One region of the Micromonospora sp. AKA38 genome, then DNA from elsewhere that is predicted to be linked to it. Evidence: predicted binding sites of a transcription regulator. Region 1 holds the regulator's gene; the other holds the start of a gene.
What was found. The regulator HrcA, encoded in region 1, represses chaperone genes, less so after heat shock. The targets are predictions, from matches to a motif close to GGTTNGCACNCTCNNNNNGAGNGTGCNAACC.
Positions count from the first base shown of each region.

Region 1 (7,031 bases):
CTTCGCCATGGCCAGGTAGGTCTTGCCGGTGCCGGCCGGGCCGATGCCGAAGACGATGGTGTGCGAGTCGATCGCGTCGACGTAGCGCTTCTGCCCGAGCGTCTTGGGACGGATGGTGCGACCGCGCCGGGAGAGGATGTTGAGCGTCAGGACCTCGGCGGGCCGCTCGGCGCCGCCCTGCTCGAGCATGCCGACGGTACGCCGAACGGCGTCTGTGGTCAGGGTCTCGCCTTTCTCGATCAGTTCGAGGAGCTCACTGAAGAGACGCTCGGCGAGGGCGTTGTCGGCGGGCGCACCGGTGATGGTGATCTCGTTGCCGCGCACGTGGACGTCGCTGTTGACCGAGCGTTCGACGAGACGCAGGATCTCGTCGCCCGCGCCGAGCAGGTTCACCATGATCTTCTGGTCTCCGACCGTGATCCTGGTCTGCACCCGGGGCGGGTCGGGAGGTGGGGTGCCGGTCATAGGTCGGGCCCGTCGGGCCCTGCGCCACCTGCTCTCCGATCTCGGCGCCGGGCCCTGCTGGCGCGGCGTACGGTGACTTCCATCGTATCGGGTCCGCACCGTACGCACCGCGCCCATTTCCGGTGCCCGGCGGTCAGCCGCCGGCGCGGAAGTCGTACCCGTCGAACGCCTCCTGCCGCCGGGTGAAGCGGTAGGTCGCCCAGTGCATCCGGACCACCTCGCCCCGCTCGTCCCGGGTGAGCCGGAGCAGCTCGCCCGCCTCCCGGCCGGAGACCGTGCGGAACACGTCCGGCCGGTCCGGCAGCGGCGCGAACACCGACGGCGGCTTGCCGGCCGGGTCGTCCGCGCCCCGGGCCCGCAGCGCGCCGTCGTGCCAGGAGAAGACGGACTCGAACCCCTCGCCCCACCAGCGGCCCAGCATGCCGCGCAGGTGTTCCGGGGCGGGTGGGCCGGGACACCACGGCTCGATCTCCGCCGGGTCGTGCTCGGCGGCGGCGGCGAGCAGCTCGTGCGCCAGGTCGAGCACCTCGACGCCGGTGCCGGACGAGCCGAGCACCGCGCAGCCCATCGCCCCGGCGGTGCCCTCGCCGCCACGGCGACCGTAGACGGCGGCCAGGAAGCCCGGCATCGCACCGTCGTGCCCGACGTGGGTCACCCGGCCCGGTCGGGGCACCAGGATCAGCCCGAGCCCGAAACCGGCCGTCCAGAGCGACTCGTCGGTGGTGGTGAGCGGCCAGCGCATCTCCTCGACGGTGGTCGGGGCGAGCACCGCGCCGGCCGGGTCCAGCGCCGCCGGGTCGGCCAGGAACGCCGCCCAGCGGGCCATGTCCGGCGCGGTGCTCCAGAGCTGGGCGGCCGGCGCCACCGCGCCGAAGTCGACGGGCGGCTCCGGGTGCGCCTCGTCGGAGTACGCGTCCACCAGGAAACCGGTGACGGCCCGCTCCCCCGGCGTGACGCCGGTGGCGGTCAGCCCCAGCGGGGCGAGCACCCGCTCGGCGAGCACCTCGGCCCAGGTGCCGCCGCGCCGCCGGGCGACCGCCTCGCCGAGCAGCGCCAGGCCGAGGTTGGAGTAGTGGAAGCGACGGCCGGTGGGCAGCACCCGCTCCACCCGGGCCAGGTCGGCCAGCAGCTCGTCGACGGCCGGGGCACGCAGCGTGTCCCACACGTCGCCGTACGGCTCGCGTTGCAGGCCGGCGGTGTGCGACAGCAGCCGACGGACGGTCAGCTCGCCGTACGCGGGCAGGTCCAGGTGCCGCCCGATCGGGTCGTCCAGGTCGAGCAGCCCGTCGTCGCGGCACTGCATGACCAGCACCGCGGTGAACGTCTTGGTGACCGAGCCGATCCGGAAGACGCTCTCCGGATCGAGCGCGGTGTCGTTGCCGGTGCCGCCCACCGCGCAGGCCCAGAGCGGCCGGTCGGCCCGGTGCAGCGCCGCCGACAGCGCCGGGACCCGCCCGTTCGCCTGGGCCCGCCGGGCCATCCGGTCGAGCCGGTCGGAGATCGAGGTCATGCCTCAGCGGCAGAGCATCGGGCCGAGTGGCGCGCCACCCAGCAGGTGGGCGTGCACGTGGAAGACCTCCTGGCCGCCGTACGGGCCGGTGTTGAACATGAGGCGGAACCCGTCCACGGTCAGGCCCTCCTCCTCGGCCACCAGGGCGGCGGTGTGGAGCACCTCACCGGCCAACGTGGGGTCGCCCTGGGCGAGGGTGGCCACGTCCGCGTAGTGCTCCTTCGGGATCACCAGCACGTGGGTGGGGGCCTTCGGGTCGATGTCCCGGAAGGCGAGGGTGGTGGCGGTCTCGCGGACGATGGTGGCGGGGATCTCCCCGGCGACGATCCGGCAGAACAGACAGTCCATCGCAGCAGTGTAGGGAACGTCCGGCAGGATGGCCGACATGGCGGGACGGGCGGTACTGGTGACGGGGGCCTCGCGGGGCATCGGGCGGGCGGTGGCGCGGGCGTTCGCGGCTGGCGGCGACCGGGTGGCGGTCCACCACCGGGACTCGGCCGGGCTGGCCGAGGCGTTGCGCGCCGAACTGCCCGGCGACGGCCACGTGGTGGTCCGCGCCGACCTGGCGGACCCGGACGCCGTACGGGCCATGGTGGACGAGGCGGCCCGGCTGCTCGGCGGTCTTGACGTGCTGGTCAACAACGCCGGTGTGTTCGGGCCGGCCGACCCGCCGCACCCGGTCTTCGAGAGCAGTTACGAGCAGTGGCGGGCGCGCTGGCGCGAGGTGCTGGACACCAACCTGGTCGGCGCCGCCAACGCCGCCTGGTGCGCCGCCCAGCACATGCGGGAGCGGGGCGGTCGGATCGTGAACGTCTCCTCCCGGGGCGCGTTCCGGGGCGAACCGGCCAATCCGGCGTACGGGGCCAGCAAGGCGGGGATGAACGCGATGGCACAGTCGCTCGCGGTGGCGCTGGCGCCGTACGGCATCGGGGGTGGCCTGCGTGGCCCCGGGCTTCGTCGAGACGGACATGACCAACGAGCACCTGAAGAGCGAGCGCGGCGAGGCGGTCCGGGCGCAGTCGCCGTTCCACCGGGTGGCCCGCCCCGAGGAGATCGCCGCCGCGGTCCACTGGCTGGCCAGCCCCGACGCGGAATGGGCCGCCGGCACCATCGTCGACCTGAACGGCGCCTCCTACCTCCGCACCTGACCGCCCGGAGGGGTTGGGGGTTACCAGCGGGGGAGGCGGGTGGAGAGGACGGCGAGGGCGGCTACGCCGGCGGTGGAGGTGCGCAGGACCGAGGGGCCCAGGCGGACCGGGCGGGCACCGGCCTCGCGGAACGCGGCCAGCTCCGGCTCGGCGATGCCGCCCTCGGGGCCGACCACCAGGACGATCTCGCCGGTCGACGGCAGCGCGACGGTGGTCAGCCGCTCGTCGGCCTCCTCGTGCAGCACGAAGGCGGCGTCGGCGCCGGCGATCCGGCGGGCCACCGTGACGGTGGACTCGTCCGGGGCGCCGGCCACCACCGGCAGCCACGGGCGGCGGGCCTGCTTGGCGGCCTCCCGGGCGGTGGCCACCCACTTCTCCCGGGCCCGGACGCCCCGGTCGCCGCGCCACTGGGCGACCGAACGGGACGCCGCCCAGGGCACGATCTCGTCCACCCCGACCTCGGTCATCGCCTGCACGGCCAGCTCACCCCGCTCGCCCTTGGCGATCCCCTGCACCACCACCAGCCGGGGGACGCACGCGTCGGCGTACCCCCGGGAGGTGACGCGCAGGTCGAGCGTGCCCCGGCCGACGGCGGTGACGACGGCGGCGGCGGTGCCACCCCGGCCGTCGGCGAGCAGCAGTTCCTCGCCGACGCGCAGCCGCTGCACGGTGGCCGCGTGGTGGCCCTCCGGGCCGTCCAGCGTCACCGTGTCACCGGCGGGCAGCGCCTCGACCAGGAACAGCGGCGCCGACACCTCAGGCGTGCCCGTTGAACGCGTCGCGCATCCGGGAGAAGAAGCCGCCCTGCTTGGTCAGCTCGGCGACCTCCTCGCCGCGGGTCTTGGCGAAGTCGCGCAGCATCCGCTCCTGGTCGGCGTCGAGCTTGGTCGGGGTCCGCACGTCCAGGTGGACGTAGAGGTCACCCCGGCCGGTGCCGCGCAGGTGCGGCACGCCGCGGGCGCGCAACCGCATCGTGCTGCCGGGCTGGGTGCCGGCCTTGACGTCGACGATCTCCTCGCTGTCCAGCGTCTTGATGGTCAGCCGGGTGCCGAGCGCGGCGGCGGTCATCGGCACCGTGACCCGGCAGTGCAGGTCGTCGCCCTTGCGCGAGTAGACGTCGTGGGTCCGCTCGTGGATCTCGACGTAGAGGTCGCCGGCGGTGCCGCCACCCGGGCCGACCTCGCCCTGCTGGGCCAGCCGGATCCGCATGCCGTCCTCGACGCCGGCCGGGATCTTGACGGTCAGCGAGCGGCGGGTCCGTACCCGCCCGTCACCGGCGCAGGTCGGGCAGGGGTGCGGGATCGTGGTGCCGTAGCCCTGGCAGACGGTGCACGGCCGGGCGGAGACCACCTGGCCGAGGAACGTCCGCTGCACCGACTGCACCTCACCGCGGCCCCCGCACGCCTCACAGGTGGCCAGGTGGGTGCCGGCGGCGGTGCCGGCGCCGGAGCAGGTGGTGCAGAGCACCGCGGTGTCGACAGTGATCGGCGCCTCGACGCCGAACGCGGTCTCGTTGAGGTCCAGTTCCAGCCGCAGGATCGCGTCGGCGCCCGGCCGGGTACGCGGCCGGGGACCCCGGCTGCCGCCCGCCGCGCCGCCGAAGAACGCGTCCATGATGTCCTGGAAGCCGACGAACGGGCCGGCGCCGCCCGGGCCACCCGCGCCCGCGCCCCCGCCGCCCGGGGCGAGCGGGTCGCCACCCAGGTCGACGATCTGCCGTTTCCGGTCGTCCGAGAGGACCTCGTACGCGGCGTTGATGTCCTTGAACTTCTCCTGTGCCTCCGGGTCCGGATTGACGTCCGGGTGGTACTGCCGCGCCAACTTCCGGTAGGCACGCTTGATGTCGTCGTCGGAGGCGTCCCGGCTCACGCCGAGAATTCCGTAGTAGTCCCTGGCCACTGCGTTCGGTGTCCTCATGTTCGTCTCGCGTCGCCGGTCGCCGGCCGTTCCCGGCCGTCGGCCCTGACTGGTCAGTTCTGGGCCAGCAGTTCGCCCACGTAGCGTGCCACGGCCCTCACCATGGCGATATTGCCGGGGTAGTCCATCCGGGTGGGCCCGAGCACGCCGAGCCCACCGACGATCGTGGCACCCGGGCCGTAACCGGTGCTGACCACCGAGGCGGCCCGCAGATTGTCGATCTCGTTCTCGTCGCCGATGAGCACCCGGGTGGTGTTGCTCGGCTCGGTCTCGCCGATCAGCTTGAGCAGCACGACCTCCTCTTCGAGCGCCTCGAGGATGGGGCGCAGCGAGCCCTGGAAGTCGAGCAGGCCGCCCCGGGTGAGGTTGGCGGTGCCGGCCAGCGCGATCCGCTCCTCGTGCCGCTCGACGAGCGTCTCCAGCAGCACGGTGGAGAGCGTGGTCATGGCCGGGCGCAGGTGCGGCGCGGACTCCTCGACCAGCGCCTGCACCAGCGGGGGCGTCTCGGCGAGCTGGCTGCCGACCAGTTTCTCGTTGACCAGCCGGCGCAGGTCCGTCACGTGTTCGGCGGGGACCGGGGCGGGCAGCTCGACCAGCCGCTGCTCGACCCGCCCGGTGTCGGCGATCATGACGACCATCAGCCGGGTGGTGGAGATCGGCACCAGTTCCAGGTGGCGCACCTTGGAGCGGGCCAGGCTCGGGTACTGCACCACGGCCACCTGCCGGGTGAGCTGGGCCAGCAGCCGGACCGTGCGGTGCACCACGTCGTCGAGGTCGACGGCGCCGACCAGGAAGCGCTCGATCGCCCGGCGCTCGGCCGGGCTGAGCGGCTTGACCCGGGAGAGCCGGTCCACGAAGAGGCGGTACCCGCGGTCGGTGGGCACCCGGCCGGCGCTGGTGTGCGGCTGCCGGATGTAGCCCTCCTCCTCCAGCACCGCCATGTCGTTGCGCACGGTGGCCGGTGAGACGCCGAGCTGGTGGCGCTCGACCAGGGCCTTGCTGCCCACCGGCTCCTGCGTGGCGACGTAGTCCTCGACGATGGCGCGCAGCACGGCGAGCTTGCGGTCGTCGAGACCCATCTCCCCACCTCCTGACGCACCTCGGCCGGGTGACGCGCGGCATCCGGCGGGCAACTGGCACTCGACTGTAGCGAGTGCCAGTCTACGTCGGCACCCCCGCCGGCGCGATGATCAGCGCCGCACCCCGGGTGCGGTCCGCCGGGGTCGGGCGGCGCGTCGGGCCGAACAGCCCTGGTGCCGCTTGCCCCCGGGACCTACCGTGACGTCCATGACTGAACCTCCTCGCCCTCCCGGAGCGGGGGACCCCGGCCCCCAGCCCGACCCGTTCCCGCCGTCGGCGCCGTACGGCTCCTCGCCGGCCGACGAGCCCCCCACCGCACCACTGTCCGGGGCGCCGGGCGGGGGCGGCTATCCCCCGCCCGGCGGTTATCCGCCCCCGGGCGGCCAGCCTCCGCCGGGCGGCTACCCCCCGCCGGGCGGCTATCCCCCGGCCGGTGGTGACACGCCGGGCTACGGCGCGCCCGGCGGTGGCGCCCCGGGCTACGGCGCGCCGGGCGGCGGCTACCCCGCCGGCGGCTCCTACGGCCCGCCGGCCGGCTACGCCAACAACGACGACAAGACCTGGGCCCTGGTGGCGCACTTCGGCGGCGCGGCCGGGATGCTGATCGGCGGCGGCGTGCTGGGCTGGGTCGCGCCGCTGGTGGCGCTGCTGGCCCGGGGCAACCAGTCCCCGACCGTCCGGGCGCACGCGGTCGCCGCGCTGAACTTCCAGCTCATCTGGTCGATCATCGCGCTGGTCGGCTGGATCCTCACCTGCATCCTGATCGGCCTGGTGGTCGGCTTCGGCGCCATGATCGTCGGCATCATCTTCGGCATCCTGGCCGGCGTGAAGGCCAACGAGGGGCAGCTCTACCGCTACCCGATGTCGGCCAGCCTGATCAAGTGACAGCCGCCGGCCGGTCCCGCACGGCG
Region 1 is NZ_BNEI01000003.1:597,089-604,119, forward strand. Features, by position in the region: gene TPA0908_RS11210 (PhoH family protein) at 1-465, opposite strand, end outside; gene TPA0908_RS11215 (serine hydrolase domain-containing protein) at 599-1,975, opposite strand; gene TPA0908_RS11220 (histidine triad nucleotide-binding protein) at 1,979-2,323, opposite strand; partial or broken gene TPA0908_RS31860 (SDR family NAD(P)-dependent oxidoreductase) at 2,361-2,843, shown strand; gene TPA0908_RS31865 (SDR family oxidoreductase) at 2,917-3,123, shown strand; gene TPA0908_RS11235 (16S rRNA (uracil(1498)-N(3))-methyltransferase) at 3,144-3,878, opposite strand; gene dnaJ (molecular chaperone DnaJ) at 3,880-5,022, opposite strand; gene hrcA (heat-inducible transcriptional repressor HrcA) at 5,094-6,119, opposite strand; gene TPA0908_RS11250 (DUF4870 domain-containing protein) at 6,328-7,005, shown strand.

Region 2 (7,031 bases), 560 kb from region 1:
TTGTAGACGGTCATGCACTGGTCACCGGCGAGGATGTTCTGCAGACCCTCCTTGGTGGCGTCCTGACCGGTCACCGGGACCTTGCCGTTGAGCTTGTTCTTCTTCAGCACCGAGATGGCCGCGTTGCCGAGACCGTCGTTGGCGGCGAGCACACCGTCGATCTTGCCGTTGGCCTTGGTGAGCTGCTGCTCGAAGATGGTGGCGGCCTGCGCGTTGTCCCACGCCGGCACCGAGTCGTCGGCGACCTTGGTGTACTCCTTCGAGTCGAACTTCGGCTTGAGCACCGAGTCGTACCCGTTCTTGAACAGGGTGGCGTTGTTGTCGGTCGGCGAGCCGTTGAGGTACGCGATCGACGGGTTCTTGGCGCCCTTGTCGGTCAGGCACTTGCTCAGGCCCTCGCCCTGGAGCTTGCCGACGGCCTCGTTGTCGAAGCTGACGTAGTACTGGGCGGAGCCGCCCAGGGTCAGCCGGTCGTAGTCGATCGTGGCGACGCCCTGCGACTTGGCCTTGTCGAGCACGGCCTTGCCGGTGCCGGAGTCCAGGTTGACGATCATCAGCACGTTCACGCCGTTGGTGATCATCTGGTCGGCGATGGTCTGGAACGCGGTCTTGTCGTTCTGCGCGTTCTGGATGTCGGACTCGACGCCGGCCGCGTCGAACGCCGCCTTGAGGAACTTGCGGTCCGCGCCCTCCCAGCGGGCGGAGGACTTGCTGTCCGGCAGGATCACGCCGATCTTCGGCTTCTTGTCGTTCGAACCGCCGGCCTTGTCGGAGGAATCGCCGCTGTCTCCACAGGCGGCCATGCTGCCGGTCGCGAGGAGACCGACGGCCGCGAAGGTGAGGAAGCCCTTGCGCATGTGCACGGGTCCTTTCGGGGGGTGGGGGAGTTGTTGACGGTGTTTTGTTGTGTCCGGCAACGTATTCCGCGCTTCCCGCGCTCCGCAAGAGTGCCGAGGTCAGAAGTTTGTTGGCGGCGGTAACAATTCAGCAACGCGGTTGTCACCCGGCGGACACCGGCTGCGGAAACGCTCCCAGTGTCCTGGTTCAGCCGGCCGCGATCGGGGCGGTCACGGCCCCGGTCAGCGCCACCAGATCGCCCGGTGCGAGTTGCACCTGGAGACCGCGGCGACCGGCCGAGACGTACACCGTCGGGTGTGCCAGCGCGGACGCGTCGACCACGGTCGGCAGCGCCCGGTGTGCGATCTTCCGCCTGGTCGGCAGCACGATCGCCGGAGTGCCCTGTCCCGCCATGACGGTCAAGCTAACCCGACCGCCGCCGGTCGGCGAGCCGGAACGGGCCGCTCAGCCGGAGGCCGGGCGGCCGATCAGCACGGTGGGTGCGCCGGCCACCCGGGTCAGTACCAGGCTGGCCGCCTCGTCGCCGGCCAGGCGCAGGTCACGGCGCAGCTTCTCCGGCTCCAGCGCCGAGCCCCGCTTCAGGATCTCCACCCGGCCGACCCGGCGCTCCCGCAGCAGGGCGCGCAGCCGCTTCAGCGAGAACGGCAGCACGTCGGTGATCTCCAGGCAGCGGGCGAACGGGGTGGGGTGTGCCGTGTCCGCGTACAGGTAGGCGATCGACGGGTCGGCGAGCGTGGCGCCCAGGTCGGCGGCCAGCTCCGCGACCAGGTGCGCGCGTACCACCGCCGGGTCGGGGTCGTACAGGAACCGCCGCACCGCGCCCACCTCCGCCTCGTCGGCGCCGGTGCCGGTGAGGTGGTGAGAGGGGGCCCCGTCTCTACCGGAGGCGTGAGGAGGGGGCCCGTCCTTCTCCTGGAGCAGGGTGGCGCGGCGGGGGACGCCGGCGAGCGGGCCGCACCAGAGGGCGGCCTCCACCAGGTCGCCGTCGACGCTCACCCACTCCGCCTCGGCGCCGGCCGGGATCAGCGCGTGGTCCAGGCCGGGCGCCACCTTGACCACGGTGCGCGGCACGCGCGCGGCCAGCCCGGTGACGAAGTCCCACGGCGGCGAGTAGGCGTTCGGGTCGAAGATGCGCCGCCCGGTGCCGGCCCGCCGCCGCGCCGGGTCGCAGAACGCCCCGTCGACCCGGGTCACGTCGAACGCGGTGGCGTCGCCGCACTCCACCGTGACCAGTCCGGCCAGCCCGGCGGCCTCGGCGTTCGCGGCGGCCATCGCGGCGGTGACCGGGTCGGCCTCCACCGCGTACACCCGGATGCCGGCGCGGGCCGCGGCGAGCGCGTCGGCGCCCAGCCCGCACCCGAGGTCGGCAAGCGTGGTCACGCCCGCGGCGCGCAGCCGGGCGGCCCGCCGGTCGGCGACCGCCCGGCGGGTGGCCTGCTCCAGCCCGGGGCGGGTGAGGAACATCCGGGCCGCCGCCGGGCCGAACTTGCCGACCGCCCGGCGGCGCAGCTCCGCCTGGGTCAGCGCCGCCGCCGCGAGCCCGCCCGGGATCCCGGCCGAGCGCAGCGCGGCGGCCGCCGCCAGCGGGTCGCCGCCGGCCACCCGCTCCGCCGCGGCGAGGGCGTCCGACCCCTCGGGGGTACGCAGCGCGATGAGCTGGTCGAGATCCATCCGCCCATTCTCCCGACCCGCTCCGGAGGCGACACGACGGGCGACGCGCTGGCACTCTCCTTGACGGAGTGCTAGCCGAGGAATAACCTGCGATTAGCACTCTCACCCTGAGGGTGCCAACGCCCGGGCCTGGTGCCCGAGCGTTGAACGCCAGGCGGACCGGCACCCGCGACGACGGCCCCGCCCGGTGGCATGTGGCAGATTGACGCCGGTCGGCGTGTCGACCGGCAACGACACCAAGTACCCCAGGAGGGTATGCCCGTGACTACCGCGACCAAGGTTGCGATCAAGCCGCTCGAGGACCGCATCGTGGTGCAGGCGAACGAGGCCGAGACCACCACCGCCTCGGGCATCGTGATCCCCGACACCGCCAAGGAGAAGCCGCAGGAGGGCACCGTCCTCGCTGTCGGCCCGGGCCGGATCGACGACAAGGGCAACCGCGTGCCGGTCGACGTGAAGGTCGGCGACACCGTCCTCTACTCGAAGTACGGCGGCACCGAGGTCAAGTACGCCGGCGAGGAGTACCTGGTGCTCTCCGCCCGCGACGTCCTCGCGGTCATCGAGAAGTAAGCAACCGATCAGTGTCGTTGCCCCGGTCCGGCTCGCCGGGCCGGGGCAACGTCGCTTCGAAGGGATACTGATGGCAAAGATCCTGAGCTTCTCGGATGACGCCCGGCACCTGCTCGAGCACGGTGTCAACGCCCTCGCGAACGCGGTCAAGGTCACCCTCGGCCCACGCGGGCGCAACGTCGTCCTGGACAAGAAGTTCGGTGCGCCCACGATCACCAACGACGGCGTGACCATCGCCAAGGAGATCGAGCTCACCAACCCGTACGAGAACCTCGGTGCGCAGCTGGTCAAGGAGGTGGCGACCAAGACCAACGACGTCGCCGGCGACGGGACCACCACCGCCACCGTGCTGGCCCAGGCCATGGTCCGGGAGGGCCTGCGCAACGTGGCCGCCGGCACCAACCCGACCGGCCTGAAGCGGGGCATCGACGCGGCGGCCGCCAAGGTCTCCGAGGCGCTGCTCGGCAAGGCCGTCGAGGTCGCCAGCAAGGAGTCGATCGCGCACGTCGCGACCATCTCCGCGCAGGACGCCACGATCGGCGAGCTGATCGCCGAGGCGATGGAGCGGGTCGGCCGCGACGGTGTGATCACCGTCGAGGAGGGCTCCGCGCTCACCACCGAGCTGGAGGTGACCGAGGGTCTCCAGTTCGACAAGGGCTTCATCTCGCCGAACTTCGTCACCGACGTGGAGGGGCAGGAGGCGGTCCTGGAGGACCCGTACATCCTGATCACCACGCAGAAGATCTCGGCCATCGAGGAGCTGCTGCCGCTGCTGGAGAAGGTCCTCCAGAACAGCAAGCCGCTGCTCATCATCGCCGAGGACGTCGAGGGTCAGGCGCTGTCCACCCTGGTGGTCAACGCCATCCGCAAGACCGTCAAGGTCTGCGCGGTGAAGGCCCCCGGGTTCGGCGACCGTCGCAAGGCGATGCTGCAGGACATGGCGATCCTGACCGGCGCCGAGCTGGTCGCCCCGGAGCTGGGCTACAAGCTCGACCAGGTCGGCCTGGAGGTGCTCGGCACCGCCCGCCGCGTCGTGGTCGACAAGGAGAACACCACCGTCGTCGACGGCGGCGGCCAGTCCGCCGAGGTCGCCGACCGGGTCGCCCAGATCCGTAAGGAGATCGAGGCCTCGGACTCCGAGTGGGACCGGGAGAAGCTGGCCGAGCGGCTGGCGAAGCTCTCCGGCGGCATCGCGGTGATCAAGGTCGGCGCGGCCACCGAGGTCGAGATGAAGGAGCGCAAGCACCGCATCGAGGACGCCATCGCCGCGACCAAGGCCGCGGTCGAGGAGGGTACGGTCCCGGGCGGCGGCGCCGCGCTGGCCCAGATCCTGCCGGTGCTCGACGACGACCTGGGCTTCACCGGTGAGGAGAAGGTCGGTGTCTCGATCGTGCGCAAGGCGCTCGTCGAGCCGCTGCGCTGGATCGCCCAGAACGCCGGCCACGACGGTTACGTGGTGGTGCAGAAGGTCATCGGCCAGGAGTGGGGCCACGGCCTCGACGCCGCCACCGGCGAGTACGTCGACCTGGCCAAGTCCGGCATCCTCGACCCGGTGAAGGTGACCCGGAACGCGGTCACCAACGCCGCGTCGATCGCCGGCCTGCTGCTCACCACCGAGGGTCTGGTCGTGGAGAAGCCGGCCGAGGCGGAGTCGGCCGCCGGCGGTGGCCACGGCCACGGCCACGGTCACGGCCACCAGCACGGCCCGGGCTTCTGACCCGAGGAGTACGCCCGACGTCAGGGCACACCGCCGAGCCGGCGGTGTGCCCTGACGCCTGTTCGGGCCGCTGACAGCGCGGCCGTATCGCTTACGGAACGCTGACGGAATTGGCGGCCGGCCCGACCGGTCGACCAGACTGGGTCGGGTGAGCACGATCTCCCGCCGCCACGCGGCAGTGTCCGGTGTCGTCGCCGCCGTGGTGGCGCTCGGCGTCGCCGAGCCGGTGGCCGTCCTGACCGGTCCCCGGTCCGCCCCGCTGATCGCCGTCGGCGGCCTCGTGGTCGACCTGGTGCCCGAGCCGCTCAAGCAGTTCGCCATCGACGTCTTCGGCACGTACGACAAGATCGCCCTGTTGGTCGGGACGGCGCTGCTGCTGGCCGGTTTCGCGGCGCTGCTCGGCCTGGCGGCGGCCCGACGGCTGGTGGTCGGCCTGGCCGGCATCGCCGCGTTCGCCGTGCTCGGTGTCGTCGCCGCGCTGACCCGGGCCGGCGCGGACGCGTTCGACGCGCTGCCCGCCCTGGTCGGCGGCGCGCTCGGCGGGCTCACGCTCTGGGCCTTCGTGGCCGGCCCGCTGCGACCGGACCGCGGCCCGGCGGCCACCCTGCCGCAGTCTCCGGTGGCCGCCGCGCTCGCGCGTGAGGAGGACGACCCGGGCGGTTGGGAGCCGCTGGAGCGCGGGGACCTGGAGTCGCGTCGCCGGTTCCTACGCGGCGCCGGCCTGCTGACCGGTGCGGCGGCGGTGGCCGGGCTGGGTGGGCACTGGCTCGCCGGGCGGCGGGGCGTCTCGGCGGCCCGGCAGGCGGTGACGTTGCCCGCCCCGGCCGCGCCCGCCCCGCCGGTGCCGGCCGGCGCGGACCTGTCCCTGCCCCGGCTGGCCCCCTACGTCACGCCGAACCGGGAGTTCTACCGGATCGACACCGCCCTGGTGGTCCCGCAGGTGGATCCGGTCACCTGGAAGCTGCGCATCCACGGCCGGGTCCGTAACCCGATCGAGTTGAGCTTCGACGACCTGCTGGCCCGGCCGATGGTGGAGCGTTACGTGACGCTGGCCTGTGTCTCCAACGAGGTGGGCGGCGATCTGATCGGCAACGCCCGCTGGCTCGGGGTGCCGCTCAAGGAGCTGCTGGACGAGGCGGACCCGGAGGAGGGGGCGGACCAGGTGGTCGGCCGCGCGGTCGACGGCTGGACCTGCGGCACCCCCACGTCCGTGTTGCGCGATGGCCGGGACGCGCTGCTCGCGGTCGGGATGAACGGCGAGCCGCTGCCGATCGAGCACGGCTTCCCGGTCCGGATGGTGGTGCCCGGCCTCTACGGGTACGTCTCGGCGTGCAAGTGGCTGACCGAGCTGGAGCTGACCAGCTTCGCCGACTTCGACGCGTACTGGGTGCCGCGCGGCTGGTCCGCCCAGGGGCCGGTCAAGACGCAGTCCCGGATCGACACGCCCCGTGCCCGCAGCCGTCCGGCCGCCGGCCAGGTGACGGTCGCCGGGGTGGCGTGGGCGCAGCACCGGGGCGTCCGCCGTGTCGAGGTACGCGTCGACGACGGCCCCTGGCGGGAGGCGACGCTGGCCCCGGCCGTGTCGTCGGACACCTGGGTCCAGTGGTCGTGGCGCTGGGACGCCACCCCGGGCGAGCACCGCCTCCAGGTGCGCGCCACCGACGCGGCCGGCGAGACGCAGCCGGAGCAGCGCAGCCCGGTGGCCCCGGACGGCGCGACCGGCTGGCACACCGTCCCGGTGACCGTCGCCTGACCCGCCGGCTGCTGGGGTCACCCGGTTCCACGGCATGGCGGACCGGCGGGATGGACCGGCGGGGTGGCCGGACCAACCCGGGGTGAAGGCCGTCGTCATGGCTGCCTACCAACTTGATGGCGCGAACGGTTCAGCGGTCGATGGTCGGCCGGTTGACCGGTGTGCTGCCCCGACCGGCCAGCCCTTACCGTCCGCCGTGCCGGCGAGCGCGACGAGGGCCCGGCGAGCGCGTCGAACCAGTGTGGCGGCGGCCGTTCCCGCGTGAGTCGTCGACGCGTTCAAGTTTGCAGGCGTCGGACAGCGCTGTCGGCCGTCGCGGCACGATCGGCGGTTACCGACCGGCGGCGCGGCGACCGGCGGCGCGGCGACCGGCGGCGCGGCGACGGGCGGCGCGGCGACCGGTTCGCGCGGCGACCGGTTCCGCGAGACGGGCGGTGCCGAGAAGCGGTGACGGTCCGGCAC
Region 2 is NZ_BNEI01000003.1:1,159,663-1,166,693, reverse strand. Features, by position in the region: gene TPA0908_RS13900 (sugar ABC transporter substrate-binding protein) at 1-857, opposite strand, end outside; partial or broken gene TPA0908_RS13895 (Cys-tRNA(Pro) deacylase) at 1,045-1,194, opposite strand; gene TPA0908_RS13890 (THUMP-like domain-containing protein) at 1,303-2,529, opposite strand; gene groES (co-chaperone GroES) at 2,785-3,099, shown strand; gene groL (chaperonin GroEL) at 3,170-4,816, shown strand; gene TPA0908_RS13875 (molybdopterin-dependent oxidoreductase) at 4,965-6,569, shown strand.
Region 2: a site for HrcA is predicted at 2,621-2,651, ahead of groES (co-chaperone GroES). Genes of this name have one in related genera too.